3 regions of the Nonomuraea sp. NPDC049400 genome follow, and region 1 is predicted to be linked to each of the others. Evidence: riboswitches for the same ligand, from Rfam matches in the RefSeq annotation. Region 1 holds a riboswitch; each other region holds the start of a gene.
The links. A riboswitch is a leader RNA that binds a small molecule or an ion and turns the genes downstream of it on or off. The one in region 1 is predicted to bind thiamine pyrophosphate.
Positions count from the first base shown of each region.

Region 2: another riboswitch for thiamine pyrophosphate. It lies ahead of ACIBVN_RS22575 (purine-cytosine permease family protein); the one in region 1 lies ahead of tenA (thiaminase II).
Region 3: another riboswitch for thiamine pyrophosphate. It lies ahead of thiO (glycine oxidase ThiO); the one in region 1 lies ahead of tenA (thiaminase II).

Region 1 covers NZ_JBITMP010000045.1:13,705-17,994, forward strand. The annotation lists gene ACIBVN_RS45400 (amidohydrolase) at 1-260, opposite strand, end outside; gene ACIBVN_RS45405 (MarR family winged helix-turn-helix transcriptional regulator) at 332-808, opposite strand; gene ACIBVN_RS45410 (MFS transporter) at 946-2,193, shown strand; TPP riboswitch at 2,245-2,340, shown strand; gene tenA (thiaminase II) at 2,332-3,015, shown strand; gene ACIBVN_RS45420 (BTAD domain-containing putative transcriptional regulator) at 3,026-4,290, opposite strand, start outside.
Region 2 covers NZ_JBITMP010000013.1:189,558-193,847, forward strand. The annotation lists gene ACIBVN_RS22570 (methylated-DNA--[protein]-cysteine S-methyltransferase) at 1-375, shown strand, start outside; gene ACIBVN_RS22575 (purine-cytosine permease family protein) at 341-1,672, opposite strand; TPP riboswitch at 1,662-1,778, opposite strand; gene ACIBVN_RS22580 (rhodanese-like domain-containing protein) at 1,853-2,176, opposite strand; gene ACIBVN_RS22585 (winged helix-turn-helix transcriptional regulator) at 2,173-2,607, opposite strand; gene ACIBVN_RS22590 (MFS transporter) at 2,684-4,087, shown strand; gene ACIBVN_RS22595 (Fpg/Nei family DNA glycosylase) at 4,104-4,290, opposite strand, start outside.
Region 3 covers NZ_JBITMP010000006.1:273,613-277,902, forward strand. The annotation lists gene thiE (thiamine phosphate synthase) at 1-483, opposite strand, end outside; gene ACIBVN_RS11265 (Rv2175c family DNA-binding protein) at 461-835, opposite strand; gene ACIBVN_RS11270 (NAD(P)/FAD-dependent oxidoreductase) at 866-2,035, opposite strand; TPP riboswitch at 2,090-2,206, shown strand; gene thiO (glycine oxidase ThiO) at 2,196-3,293, shown strand; gene thiS (sulfur carrier protein ThiS) at 3,290-3,490, shown strand; gene ACIBVN_RS11285 (thiazole synthase) at 3,483-4,238, shown strand.

The DNA.
Region 1 (4,290 bases):
AGCGCGTCCATGTCGGCCCGCAGCGCCACGGTCGGGCCGTCGCCGTTGCGCAGCACGCCCGCCACGCCCGTGCCGCCGATGCCCGTGCTCACCTCGAACCCGGCCGCGCGGAGCCGCTCGGCCGCGATGCCCGCGGTGCGCTCCTCCTTGAAGGAGAGCTCGGGGTGGCGGTGCAGGTCACGGTAGAGCTCGGCGAGGTCGTCGAGCGCCGGGCCGTCCAGCCCGGCCATGATCTTGTCGATGGGGTCCTGGTCGCTCATGCCGGCATCCGTCCCGTGCGGTGATCTCTTCGACGAAGAGTACGCCGGGCGGCCTCGCGCTGCCCGGCGGGTCAGCGGTTGTGGGAGGCGGCGTCGCCCGGCTCCATGAAGACCTGCGGGACCTGGTTGTCCTCGACCACGCGGCCCAGCAGCCCGGCCAGCGCGACGCGCTCGTCCGCCGCCAGGCCCGAGGGGAGCTCGTCGATCCGGCGGCAGGTCTCGGTGTAGAACGACTCGACCAGCTCGCTGCCCTGCTCGGTGAGCGCCACCCGCACGGCGCGCCCGTCGCGCGGGTCGGGCTCGCGGCGCACCAGGCCGCGCTGGGCGCTGCGGTCGACCAGCTCGGTGAGGCTGGACTTGGCCAGGTGCAGGATCCCGCCCAGCTCGCTCATCCCGTACGGCTGCGCCATCAGCACGCACAGCAGCTGCCCCTGCTGCGAGGTGATGCCGTACTCGCGCGCCGACTCGGCGTACACGGCGCTGACCAGGAAGGAGGCGCGCACCAGCGCGGAGACGACCCCCATGTGCTCACCCGTTGCCTTGACCATGTCGCCGACCCCCGGATTGATTCGGAACGCGAACGATCAGTCTAGCAAGGCTGGAGTTCGGGGTAGGCGGCCCGCGAAGAAGGCGCCGCGGATGAATCCGGTTGCAGCGGGACCGGTGAGCCTGCTGAGGTACCTGCATGGACAGTGCCACTGAGCAGGTGCGACGGGCGAGGACAGGAAGAGACCGTACGATCCCCCGGCAACCGGCTCCATGGCACAGGCTGGCGGTGCTCGGCGCCCTGATGCTGGCCGCCCTCACCTTCAACACCGCGGAGAACCTGCCGGTCGGCCTCCTGGAGCTCATTTCCGAAGACCTGCAGGTGTCCCTGCCGGCGGTCGGTCTCCTGGTCACCGGTTACGGCGTGACGGTGGCCGTCGCATCGGTGCCGATCGCCCACGTCGTGCGGGCCGTGCCCCGGCGTCATGTGCTCACGGGACTGCTGGCCGCGCTCGTGGTGTCCAGTCTTGTCGCGGCGCTGGCCCCCTCGTACTGGCTGCTCCTGGCGGCGCGGCTGCTGACCGCGCTCGCCCAGGCGCTGTTCTGGGCCGTGATGGGGCCGGTCGCGGTGGGCCTGTTCGCGCCGGAGATCCGGGGGCGGGTGGTCGGGGCGTTGTCCGTCGCTGGTTCGCTCGCTCTCGTGCTCGGCGTTCCCGCTGGGACCTGGCTGGGCCAGCAGAGCAACTGGCAGGTGCCCGTCGCCCTGCTGGCGGCTCTGGGGCTGGTCTCTCTGGTGACGATCGCCGTTCTGCTGCCGACTTCGCGTCCGGAGGAAGAGCCCGCCGCCTACGCGGCCAGTCCCGACGTGTGGCGGTTCTGGACGGTGCTGGCGGCCGGGACCTTGTCCGCCACCGGGGCGTTCACGGGATACACCTACATCGTGACGTTCCTGGGCGAGGTGAGCGGGTTCTCCCCGGGCACGGTCAGCGCCCTGTTCCTGGTTTTCGGTGTCGCGTGTCTGGCCGGGGTGAGCGTCACCGGGGCGTTCCTGGACCGCTTTCCGCAGTCCGCGCTGGCCACCGCCGTGGCCACGCAGGCGGTGGGGATGCTCGGCCTGTACGCGTTCGGCGCTCATCCCGTATTGGCGGTGGTGTTCCTGGTATTGATGGGCGGTGCACTCGGGCCGGTGTTCATGACCACGCAGAACGCGATGCTGCACTGCGCCCCGGGCCGCACGGACATCGCTCTCGCCGCGAACTCCGGTGCCTACAACGCCGGCATCGCGGCGGGTGCCGCGCTTGGGGGGCTGGTCCTGCCGCTCGCCGGTGTACGGGGCACCTTCCTCGCTGGTGGGCTGCTGACCGCCGGGTCGTGCGCGGCCCTGCTCGGCGGCGAACTGCTACGTGGGCGCCGTCGTCGACCAGGCGTCACCGCGATCATCGATTGAGCTGGAGTGCCGGTACGGCGAGCGCCGGTTGTCTCGCCGTCTGCTAGCGTTGCCCGCGACGCGGGGTGCCCGGCGCGCCGGGCTGAGATCACACCCGTCGAACCTGATCTAGTTCGCACTAGCGAAGGGACGTCATCGGTGACCTTCTCCGAGAAGATCTGGACGCGCACGGCCACGCTGCTCGAGGCGATCCACGACCACCCGTTCAACACCGCGCTGCGCGACGGCACCCTCGACCGGGACCGCTTCGCGTTCTACCTGGTCCAGGACGGGCGCTACCTGGTGGCGTACTCCAAGGTGCTCGCGACCGCCTCGGCCCGCGCCACCGACCCGGCCGACGCCGCGTTCTTCGCCCAGAGCGCGCACACGGCGCTGGTCGTCGAGCGCGGCCTGCACGCCGGCTACCTCCAGGAGTTCGGGCTGACGGCCGAGCAGACGGCGGGCATCGCCACCTCGCCGACCTGCCTGGCCTACTCCTCCTACCTCCAGGCCACGGCGCTCGCCGCCCCGCTGCCGGTGCTCGCCGCCGCCGTGCTGCCGTGCTTCTGGGTGTACCAGGACGTCGGCGCGGCGCTGCTCGAACGCACGGCGGGCGCCGCCGGGCACCCGTACCGGACCTGGATATCCACCTACTCCGACCCGTCCTTCGCGGCCTCGGTGGAGCAGGCCAAGGCGCTCGTGGACCGGCTGGCCGAGCTCGCCGACCCGGGGACGCGCCGGGCGATGGAGGAGGCGTTCTGCCGGGCCACCGAGTACGAGTGGATGTTCTGGGACAGCGCCTGGCGCCTCGAGACCTGGCCCACGGCGCGGTGGCTCGCCTGACACCCCGCCGTCACGCGAACGAGTCGCTGAGCTCCCTGCGCAGCTCGAGGGCCTGGTGCAGGTAGTGCCGGGCCAGCGCGGCACGCCCGGACGAGCGGTAGAGCTCGCCCAGTGTCTGGTACGTGTCGGCCTCCCCGCTCCGGTCACCGAGCTGCTGGAAGATCACCAGCGAGCGCTCCAGCTGGTCGGAGCCGTCCAGCCGGTCGCCCCTGGCCACCTGGAGCCCGCCGAGGTTCCGCATCGCGTACGCGCCGCAGTGCCGGTCCCCGAGCGACTCGAAGATGTCCAGCGCGTGCCCCTGGTAGCGCATGGCCCGCTCGGACTCGGCGACCAGGTCGTACAGGCGGCCGAGCTGTATCGACACGCAGCCCTCGCGGTGGGCGTCGCCGAGCTCCTCGGCCAGCCGCAGCGCGTCCCCGAGCCATCGGGAGGCCTGGCGCACGTCACGCAGCGACAGGTAGACGCGCCCGATCGCCTGCCGCGCGTACGCCTCGCCGCTTTTGTCGCCGATGGCCAGGAACATGGCCAGCGCGTGCCTGAAGGACCCCAGCGCCCTGAGATGCCGGTTGGAGAACTGGTTGACCGCCGCCAGCCCGCAGATCGAGATCGCCTCGCTCCGGGTGTCGCCCAGCTCGTGGAAGATGGCCCGCGCCCGCCGGAACATCGCGCCGGCCTCGGCGTAGCGGTCCTGGTAGACGCAGACCTGAGCCAGGCCGCGGAGCATTGCCGCCTCGCCGTGGCGGTCGCCGGCCGCGCGGGCGCTGTCCAGGGCGATCCGGTGCGTGGCCTGCCACTCGTCCAGGAGGCAGTGCAGGTCGAAGTACGGGACCAGCGTCGCGGCCAGCCCCCACGCGGACTGGGCCAGGCCCGCACCGGCGGCCAGCCGTACCGCCTCCACGAGGGACTCCCGCTCGGCGTCGAACCACGACATGGGCTCGGCGGTCAGGCGGCCGAGGGTCTCCCGCGCCAGGCTCCAGCGGGGCGCCCCGTGGGACGTCAGCCCGAACAGGGTCGTCGGCAGCCGCGTGGCGGCGTGCTCGGCGGCGGTGAGCCAGCCGCCGAGCACCCTGACGAGCGCGTGCCGCTCGGCCCCGTCGACGGCCGGGCCGCCCGACTTCTCCTTCGCGGCGCAGCGGATGAGGTCGTGCAGGCGGTAGCGGGGCTGGCCGACGGGGTCGGTGCCGGCCAGGCGCAGGAGGTTCGCGTCCACGAGGGTGTCGACCACCGTGTCCGCCCGGTGCCGGTCGAGCACGGCGTCGGCCACCCAGCCCGGCA
Region 2 (4,290 bases), on a different contig from region 1:
ACGTTCATCGGGCCGGACGCGCGCCGGCTCGACCCGGTGCGCAGGGAGCTGGACGCATACTTCTCGGGCCGCCTGCGGGCTTTCGCCACGCCGGTCAACCTGACGCTGGCCACGCCGTTCGCCCGTACGGTGCTGCAGAAGACGACGGCGGTCCCGTACGGCACGACGACCACGCTGGAGGAGATCGGCGCGAGCATCGGCAGGCCCCGCGCGCTGCGGGCGATCGGCAACGCGCTGGCCTCCAACCCCGTGTGCGTGATCGTGCCGTGCCACCGGGTGGTGCGCGAGGACGGCGGGCTCGGCGACTACGCGGGCGGCCCCACGGCCAAGCAGCACCTGCTCAACGTCGAGAAGCGCGCGTCAACGAGCCGATGAGCAGCGCCACCAGCGCGGCCACGACGGCGGCGCCGAGCGCGCCGTTCATCCACGGCTGCCGGGTGAAGCCGATGGCCTCGCGGGCCGACTGCCAGAAGGCGTCCCACTTCGGGACCGTGGGCGTGGAGGTCGTCAGCCAGTACGCGACGAAGCCGAGGGCCCACGGCACCAGCCTCGACCAGCGCGAGGGCGCGTTCTCCTCGGTGTTCCAGCCGCGCGAGCCGCCGAGCACGAAGTAGTCCACGGCCAGCACCGCGAACATCGGCACGAACACCGCCCCGATCACCCCCAGGAACGCCCCGTACGAGGTGACGTCCACGAACAGGGCGATCACGACGGTCAGCACGCCGATGGCGGTGGAGAAGATGCGCCGGTCCACGCGCGGCATCAGGTTCTGCAGCGAGACCGTGGTGGAGTAGACGTTGGCGAACGACTGGTCCGTCTCGCGCAGCACCAGGATCGCGAAGAACAGCGCGCCCAGCGGCACCGCGACGAACGGGCCGAACACCGACGTCCCATCGGCCAGCACCGCGTCCGCCCCCGCCATCGCCACCGCGTAGACGCCCAGCCCCAGGCAGGCCACCTGCGCCAGCGTGTACCCGCCGACCACGCCGGTGAACGCGGCCCCGCTCGACCTGGAGTGCCGGGCGAAGTCTGCCGCCATCGGCACCCACGACACCGACAGCGCGATCACGTAGTCGACAGCCGGGGCGAACGCCGTCCAGGACCCGCCGGTGTGCACGGGCGCCCGGGTCAGGAAGAACCAGGCGAACCACACCAGCGACACGATCACGCCGATGGTGACGTACCGCCGCAGGATCCGCACCGACCCGAGCGGCCAGATCGTGAGCGCGGTGGTCAGCGCTCCGGCCACGATCACCCACACCGCGTACGGCACCGCGCCGAAGATCGCGCCGGCGGCCTTGGCGATGACCCACAGCTCGAACGCGCCCCAGCCGATCATCTGCACGATGTTCAGCACCGTGGGCACGTACGAGACCCTCGCCCCGAACAGCCCTCGCAGCAGCACCATCGAGGGCTGCCCAGTCCGGGTGCCCGGGATGGCGGACAGGCCGACCATGGCCGTGCCGATCAGGCTGCCCACCACGACGGCCACCAGCGCGGCGGCCAGGCTGAGTGGGGCGCCGCCGAGCGGGTCGAGCAGGAGCAGCGCTCCGGAGAAGCCCAGGAGGCTCACGCCGAGGTTCGCCCAGAGCGCACCCTGGTCGAGCACGCCCAGGGTCTTCGGCGGCCTGCCCTCGAGGGTCAGGGGAACTTCGTCGGCGACATGCGTCATCGCACACTCCCTACGCCGGCATTACCCGGACAGGTTCAGGCGGTCGGCAGCGGATCGTGTGCTGCCCTCTCAGCCCGGTGAACCCCGAGCTCCCGCGACGATCTGAAGTTGGCGCCCTCATCATGCCCTAGTGGCGGCAGAAACGCCACAGGGAGGCTTTACGCGTGCTTTGAGAAGATTTTAGGCCACGAAAGGCGTCTGCCCCGTCTCGCTGACCATCGGGCGACGCGCGAACTCCCACGACTGCATGCCGCCACCGACGTTGACCGCGTCGCGCCCGAGCTGGTTGAGCCACGCCGCGACCTGCAGGGACCGGCCGCCGACCCGGCAGACGACGTAGACCGTCCGGTCGCCGGGCACCTCGTCGACCCGCCCTTGGATCTGGGTCATGGGGATGTGGACTGCCTCCGGCGCGTGCCCGGCGACCCACTCGTCCTGCTCTCGGACGTCGAGCAGGTAGGCGTCGTCGGGAACGGCACTGGCTTCGATCTCAGGAACGGTCATGACTCCATCATCTCGCGCCTCTCGTCGTAGGCGGCACGCGCTTCTGCGATCTCCCGCTGGTGCTCCTCCGTCCAGGTGACCAGCGCCTTTATGGTCTGGTGCAGCGTACGGCCGAGCGGCGTCAGCGCGTAGTCGACCCTGGGCGGCACGACGGGGTGGACCGTGCGGCTGACCAGACCGTCGCGCTCGAGCTGGCGCAGGGTCACGCTGAGCATGCGCTGGCTGACGCCGTCGATCTCGCGGCGGAGCTGGGTGAAGCGCAGGCTCTGGCAGTCGAGCAGGGCGATCACCAGCAGCGACCACTTGTCCGCGATGCGGTCGAGTATCTGGCGGACCTCGCAGTCCTCGCGGGCGTCCCACTGGCGAACGTCGTAGTCGGCTTCCACGGTGCTGTCGCAGTAACCGAGTGATTTTGAAGTGCCTTCTTCCATGACATTCCATGTTCGCTGATGATGTGTCCGGTTACAAGAGAGAACCGACATGCCTAGAAGTAACCGGGAGTTTGTCATGCCTGCTCGCTCTTGGGGCGTGCTGATTGTTTTGTGCGGAGCCATCTTTCTCGAGGGCATCGACGTGGCCATGCTCAACGTCGCCCTCCCGTCCATCAGGGCCGACCTGGGGCTGTCAACGGGGGTGCTGAGCGGGGTCGTGAGCGCGTACGTGCTCGGCTACGGCGGCTTCATGCTGCTCGGCGGCCGGGCGGCCGACCTGCTGGGCCGGCGGCGGATGTTCCTGCTCTGGCTGGGGGTGTTCCTGGCCTTCTCCGGGCTCGGCGGATTCGCTCATGAGGGGTGGGTGCTGCTGGTGGCCAGGTTCGTCACGGGGGTGGCCGCCGCGTTCATGACCCCGGCCGGGCTCTCCCTGCTCACCACGACCTTCCCGGAGGGCCCACGGCGCAACCGGGCCCTGCTCATCTACGCCGGCACGGCGGCGGGCGGCTTCGCGCTCGGGCTGGTGATCGGCGGCCTGCTGACCGCGTTCGGCTGGCGCTGGGTCTTCTTCGCGCCCGTCCTGCTGTCGCTGGTGATCCTCCTCGCCGCGATCCCCCTGCTCAAGGAGTCCCCCTCCGAGTCTCGCGGCGGCGGCTTCGACATGGCGGGCGCTCTGAGCGTCACGGGCGCGATGATGCTGCTGGTCTACGGGGTGGTACGCCTCGAGCACCCGTCCGACGGCTGGCCGCTGACGGCGGCCGCCTTCCTCGGTGGCCTGGCGCTGCTCGGGACCTTCGTGGCCGTGGAACGCCGCTCCCCCCACCCCCTGGTCCGCCTGGGCATACTCAGGTCGGGCGCCCTCGTCCGGGCGAACGTGATGGCCGCCCTGCTCACCGCCTCGTTCTTCGGCTTCCAGTTCCTGGTCACGCTCTATCTGCAGGAGCTGCGCGGCTGGTCCACCATCCAGACGGGCCTCGCCCTGCTGGCGGCCGCCGCCGACGTGGTCCTCGCCCCGACGCTCACGCCGTGGCTGGTCAACCGGTACGGCAACGCCAAGGTCGTCATGGGCGGCCTGCTGTCGGGGCTGCTGGCGTACGCGCTCTTCCTCGGGGTGGGGCTCGACTGGACGTACGCGGCCATGCTGCCCTCGATGCTGCTGATCGGCCTGATGTTCGCCTTCGTCTACGGCCCGCTCACGATCGTGGCTACGGACGGCATCGCGGCGGAGGAGCAGGGGCTGGCGAGCGGTCTCATCAACACGTCGTTCCAGTTCGGCGCGGCCCTGGGACTGTCGATGGTCACGGCGGTCAACGTGGCGGCCCTGGGCGACGGGACCACGGCGGAGGCCGGCCTCACGGCGCTGCGCACGGCCCTGGCGGTCCCGGTGACGGCCACCCTGCTGGGCGCGGTGGTGGCGGCGATCGGCCTGCGCAGGCGCACGGGGACCCGGGAGGCGGACCGGGTGCCGATCGGCGCCTGAGCACCCGCGCAACGGGTCATTTGAGCAGCCGGGACAGGCGCCGATCGGCGAGGGGCTTGCCGCCGGTCTGGCAGGTGGGGCAGTACTGCAGGGACGAGTCGGCGAAGGACACCTCGCGGATCGTGTCGCCGCACACGTCGCACGGCTGCCCCGTCCTGTTGTGGACGCGCAGCCCGGACTTCTTCTCGGCCTTGAGGTCCTTG
Region 3 (4,290 bases), on a different contig from region 1:
TGCGGTCTCCAGCGCGGCCGCGTGCCTGAGCAGCGGCGGGCCTGGGGCCGGGCGGCCGGGCTTGGTGGGCGTGGGCCAGATGGGGCCGCAGCAGAAGTAGTCGACGCCCGGCTCCACGGCCGCGGCGGAAGCCTCGGCGGCGGAGTGGGTGGACCGTCCGATGACGATGTCGTCGCCGAGTATCTCTCGCGCGACCGTCACAGGAAGGTCGTCCTGCCCCAGGTGGAGCACGTCGGGACGGGCGGCGTAGGCGATGTCCGCCCGGTCGTTGACGGCCAGCAGTTTGCCGTGCCGGTCGCAGGCGTCGCGGAAGACTTCGAGGAGCGCGAGTTCTTCGCGTGCCTCCAGGCCCTTCTCCCGCAGCTGGATGATGTCCACGCCGCCGGCCAGCACCGAATCGAGGAACTCTGCCAGGTCGCCGCGGTCGCGCCGGCCGTCGGTGCAGAGGTAGAGGCGCGCCTCAGAAAGCGAGGGCTTGGGCACGCCGCTTGACCTCGGTGTGACGGCCGGCCTTGATCGCCTCGATGGGCGACCCGGGCAGGGAGTCGTCAGGGGTGAAGAGCCAGCGCAGCGACTCGACATCGTCGTAGCCGGCGTCCTGCAACACGGTCAGTGTGCCGGGCAGGCCCTTCATCACGTCCTTTCCGTCGAGGAACACCGCAGGCACCTGCGGCCCGCCGCTGCCCCGGCGCACGCCGAGCAGCTTGTGGTCCTTGAGGAGTTGCTTGGCCCGCCCGATCGAAAGCTCCAGGCGCGAGGCCACTTCGGGGAGAGTGAGCCACTCGGCTACGAGCTGGTCGGTCTCCCGGTCGATCTGTGCAACAGAAAGCGTCACGAAACCACAACTACCACATGGCGTGCTTGCTCAAACAACACAATCCCGTAGAGGGACATCTGGATCTACCAGGCGTTCCACGTCGAGACGGTGTCCCGCGTCGATGATTCTGCGCCCCTGTACGAGGTCCCGCGGCCGGTCCACGGCGAGCACCGCCGCGGCGACGTCGTCTGCCGTGAGCCAGACGGCCGACCACTTGCCCTCCGGGTCGCCGCGGTAGACGAGCCGCTCCCCCGCCGGATGATGGCCCGCGTACTGCACCATGTGCCCGAACTGCTCCGACCAGAAGTACGGAACGGGATCGTAGGCCACGTCCTCGCCCAGCAGGCTCGCGGCGGCGACCTCGGGGGCGTTGAGCGCGGTGTCCCAGTGCTCCACCCTGAGCCTGGTCTGCCAGCGACGTGACCACCAGGCGGCGCAGTCGCCGACGGCGACCGTGTTGGGCAGCGAGGCACGCAGGTGCTCGTCCACGACCACGCCGTTGTGCAGGTCGATGTCGGCGCCGGTGAGCCATTCGACGGCCGGCCGCACGCCGATGCCCGTGACGACCACGTGGGCCGCCACGAACTCGCCGCCGACCAGGCGGACTCCGCCCTCGTCCACGGAGTCGACCATGGTGCCGAGCCGCAGGTCGATGTCGTCGTACCAGCGCTGGGTGCGGGCCCCGATCTCGGCGCCGACGGCGGTCGCGAGCGGCGCCGGGCCCGCCTCGATGACGGTCACCGCGCATCCGGCGCGGCGGGCGGCGGTGGCCACCTCGGCGCCGATCCAGCCCGCGCCGATGACCGCGACGCGGGCGCCCGGGACGAGCATGGCCCTGAGCTCGTGGGCGTCGTCGAGCGTGCGCAGCACGTGCTGGGGACCGTCGCCGGGCAGCCTGATCGGCTCGGCCCCGGTGGCGATGACCAGCCCGTCGTAGCCCACCTCGCCCTCGGTCGTCTCCACGACGCCCGCGCGCAGCGACTTGGCGCTGACGCCGGGGCGGAAGTCCACGTCGATCGCGGCCAGGTCGGTGCCGACGTAGCTGGTGTCGGCGTCGCCGAACAGCACGGCCTTGGACAGCGGCGGGCGGTCGTAGGGGCGATGGCGCTCCTCACCGATCAGCGTGATCCTTCCGCCGAATCCCCGCCCCCGCAGCGCTTCCACGGTGCGCACCCCGGCCAGGCCGGCTCCTACCACCACGACATGATTCACGTTCATGACCATAACGGAGGGCGGTGCCGGGCCGTCGCGGCGAGGCCGTAGGCTGGGGACGAAAAGACGCGCGGGAGTCCGGCCGTAACCGGGCTGAGAGGAAGGCTTCACCGGGCCTTCGACCGCAAGACACCTGATCCGGATCATGCCGGCGAAGGGAGCGCGGATGGATGTGATCGTGGGCGGCGGGGTCGTCGGGCTCTCCGTGGCCTGGCGGCTGGCTCGCGACGGACGACCTGTCACCCTGGTTGACCCCGCCCCGGCCTCGGGCGCCTCGCACGCGGCCGCGGGGATGCTGGCGCCGGTCAGCGAGGTCGCCTACACCGAGGTGCCGCTGCTGCGGCTGGGTGTGGCGTCGCTGCGCCGCTGGCCCGCCTTCGCCGCCGAGCTGGCCGCCGACGCGGGGCTGGCCGGCACCGAGGCCCTGGATCTGCGCTCCGACGGGACGCTCGACGTGGCGTTCGGGGCGGACGACCTGGCGGCGCTGGACGAGCTGGCCACGTACATGGAGAAGCTGGAGCTGCCCGTCGAGCGGCTGAGCGGGCGCGAGTGCCGCCGGCTGGAGCCCATGCTCGCCCCCTCCGTGCGGGGCGGGCTGCTGGCCCCCCGCGACGCCTGGGTGGACCCGCGCCGGGTGACGGCGGCGCTGCTCGCCGCCCTCGACCGGCTGGGAGTCCCGCTGGTGCGCTCGCGCGTCGGCGAGCTGCTGCGCGACGGCGACCGGGTCACCGGGGTGCTCCTCGGCGAGGGCGCCGAGATGCGGGCGGAGCGGGTCGTCCTGGCGGCCGGGGCGTGGAGCGCCGGGCTGGCGGAGGTGCCGGTGCGGCCGGTCAAGGGGCAGATCATGCGGTTGCGTTCCCCGCAGCCGCTGCTCACCCGCTGCGTACGCGGCACCGTGCACGGCACGCCGGTCTACCTCGTCCCCCGGGGCGACGGCGAGCTGGTGGTCGGGGCGACCCAGGAGGAGATGGGGTTCGACACCCGGGTGACCGCGGGCGGTCTGTACGAGCTGCTGCGGGACGCCAGGGAGCTGGTGCCGGGCGTCACCGAGCTGGAGGTCGCCGACGTGGTGGCCGGGCTGCGGCCGGGCACGCCGGACAACCTGCCGGTCATCGGCCCGAGCGGCACGCCCGGGCTCGCGCTGGCCACCGGCCACCATCGGGGCGGCGTGCTGCTGGCCCCGCTGACGGCCGACATCCTGCTGGGCGAAGAGGGCGAGCTGGCGGCATTGTGCGCGCCTGGAAGGTTTCGGGAAATTTCATGATTGTGACGATCAACGGGGCCGTGCACGAGGTGACCGACGGCATGACCGTGGCGCAGGCCGTACGCAGATTGACCTCGGCCACCACCGGCGTGGCCGTGGCCGTGAACGACGAGGTGGTCACGCGGAGCTCGTGGGAGACGACGGCGCTCGGCGAGCATGACCGGGTGGAGGTTCTGACGGCGGTGCAAGGTGGATGATCTGATCATCGCCGGGGAGAAGTTCGCTTCCCGGCTCATCATGGGGACCGGCGGCGCGCCCTCGCTGGAGGTGCTCGACCAGGCGCTGGCCGCGTCCGGCACCGAGCTGACCACGGTGGCCATGCGGCGGCTCGACCCGAACGCCCGCGGCTCGGTCCTCGACGTGCTGCGCAAGCGGGACATCAAGGTGCTGCCCAACACGGCCGGCTGCTTCACCGCGGGCGAGGCCGTGCTGACGGCGCGGCTGGCCAGGGAGGCGCTCGGCACGAACTGGGTCAAGCTCGAGGTCATCGCCGACGAGCGGACACTGCTGCCCGATCCGATCGAGACGTTCGACGCGGCCGAGCGGCTGGTGGCCGACGGGTTCGTGGTGCTGCCGTACATCGGGGACGATCCCGCGCTGGCGCGCAGGCTGGAGCAGGCGGGGTGCGCGGCCGTGATGCCGCTGGGCGCGCCGATCGGCTCGGGCCTCGGCATCCGCAACCCGCACAACATCGAGCTGATCGTCGAGGCCGCCTCGGTGCCGGTGGTGCTCGACGCCGGCATCGGCACGGCCAGCGACGCGGCGCTGGCGATGGAGCTGGGCTGCGACGCCGTGCTGCTGGCCACGGCGGTCACCAGGGCGCAGCGGCCCGACCTCATGGCGGCGGCCATGAAGGGGGCCGTGGCGGCGGGGCGGCTGGCCCGGCTCGCGGGCCGCATCCCGCGCAGGCGCTACGCGGAGGCGTCATCCCCGATGACCCCCTGAGGCGCGTGGGTGTCGTCACGCGGACGCGGGGGCGTTCCGCAGGGAACGTCTC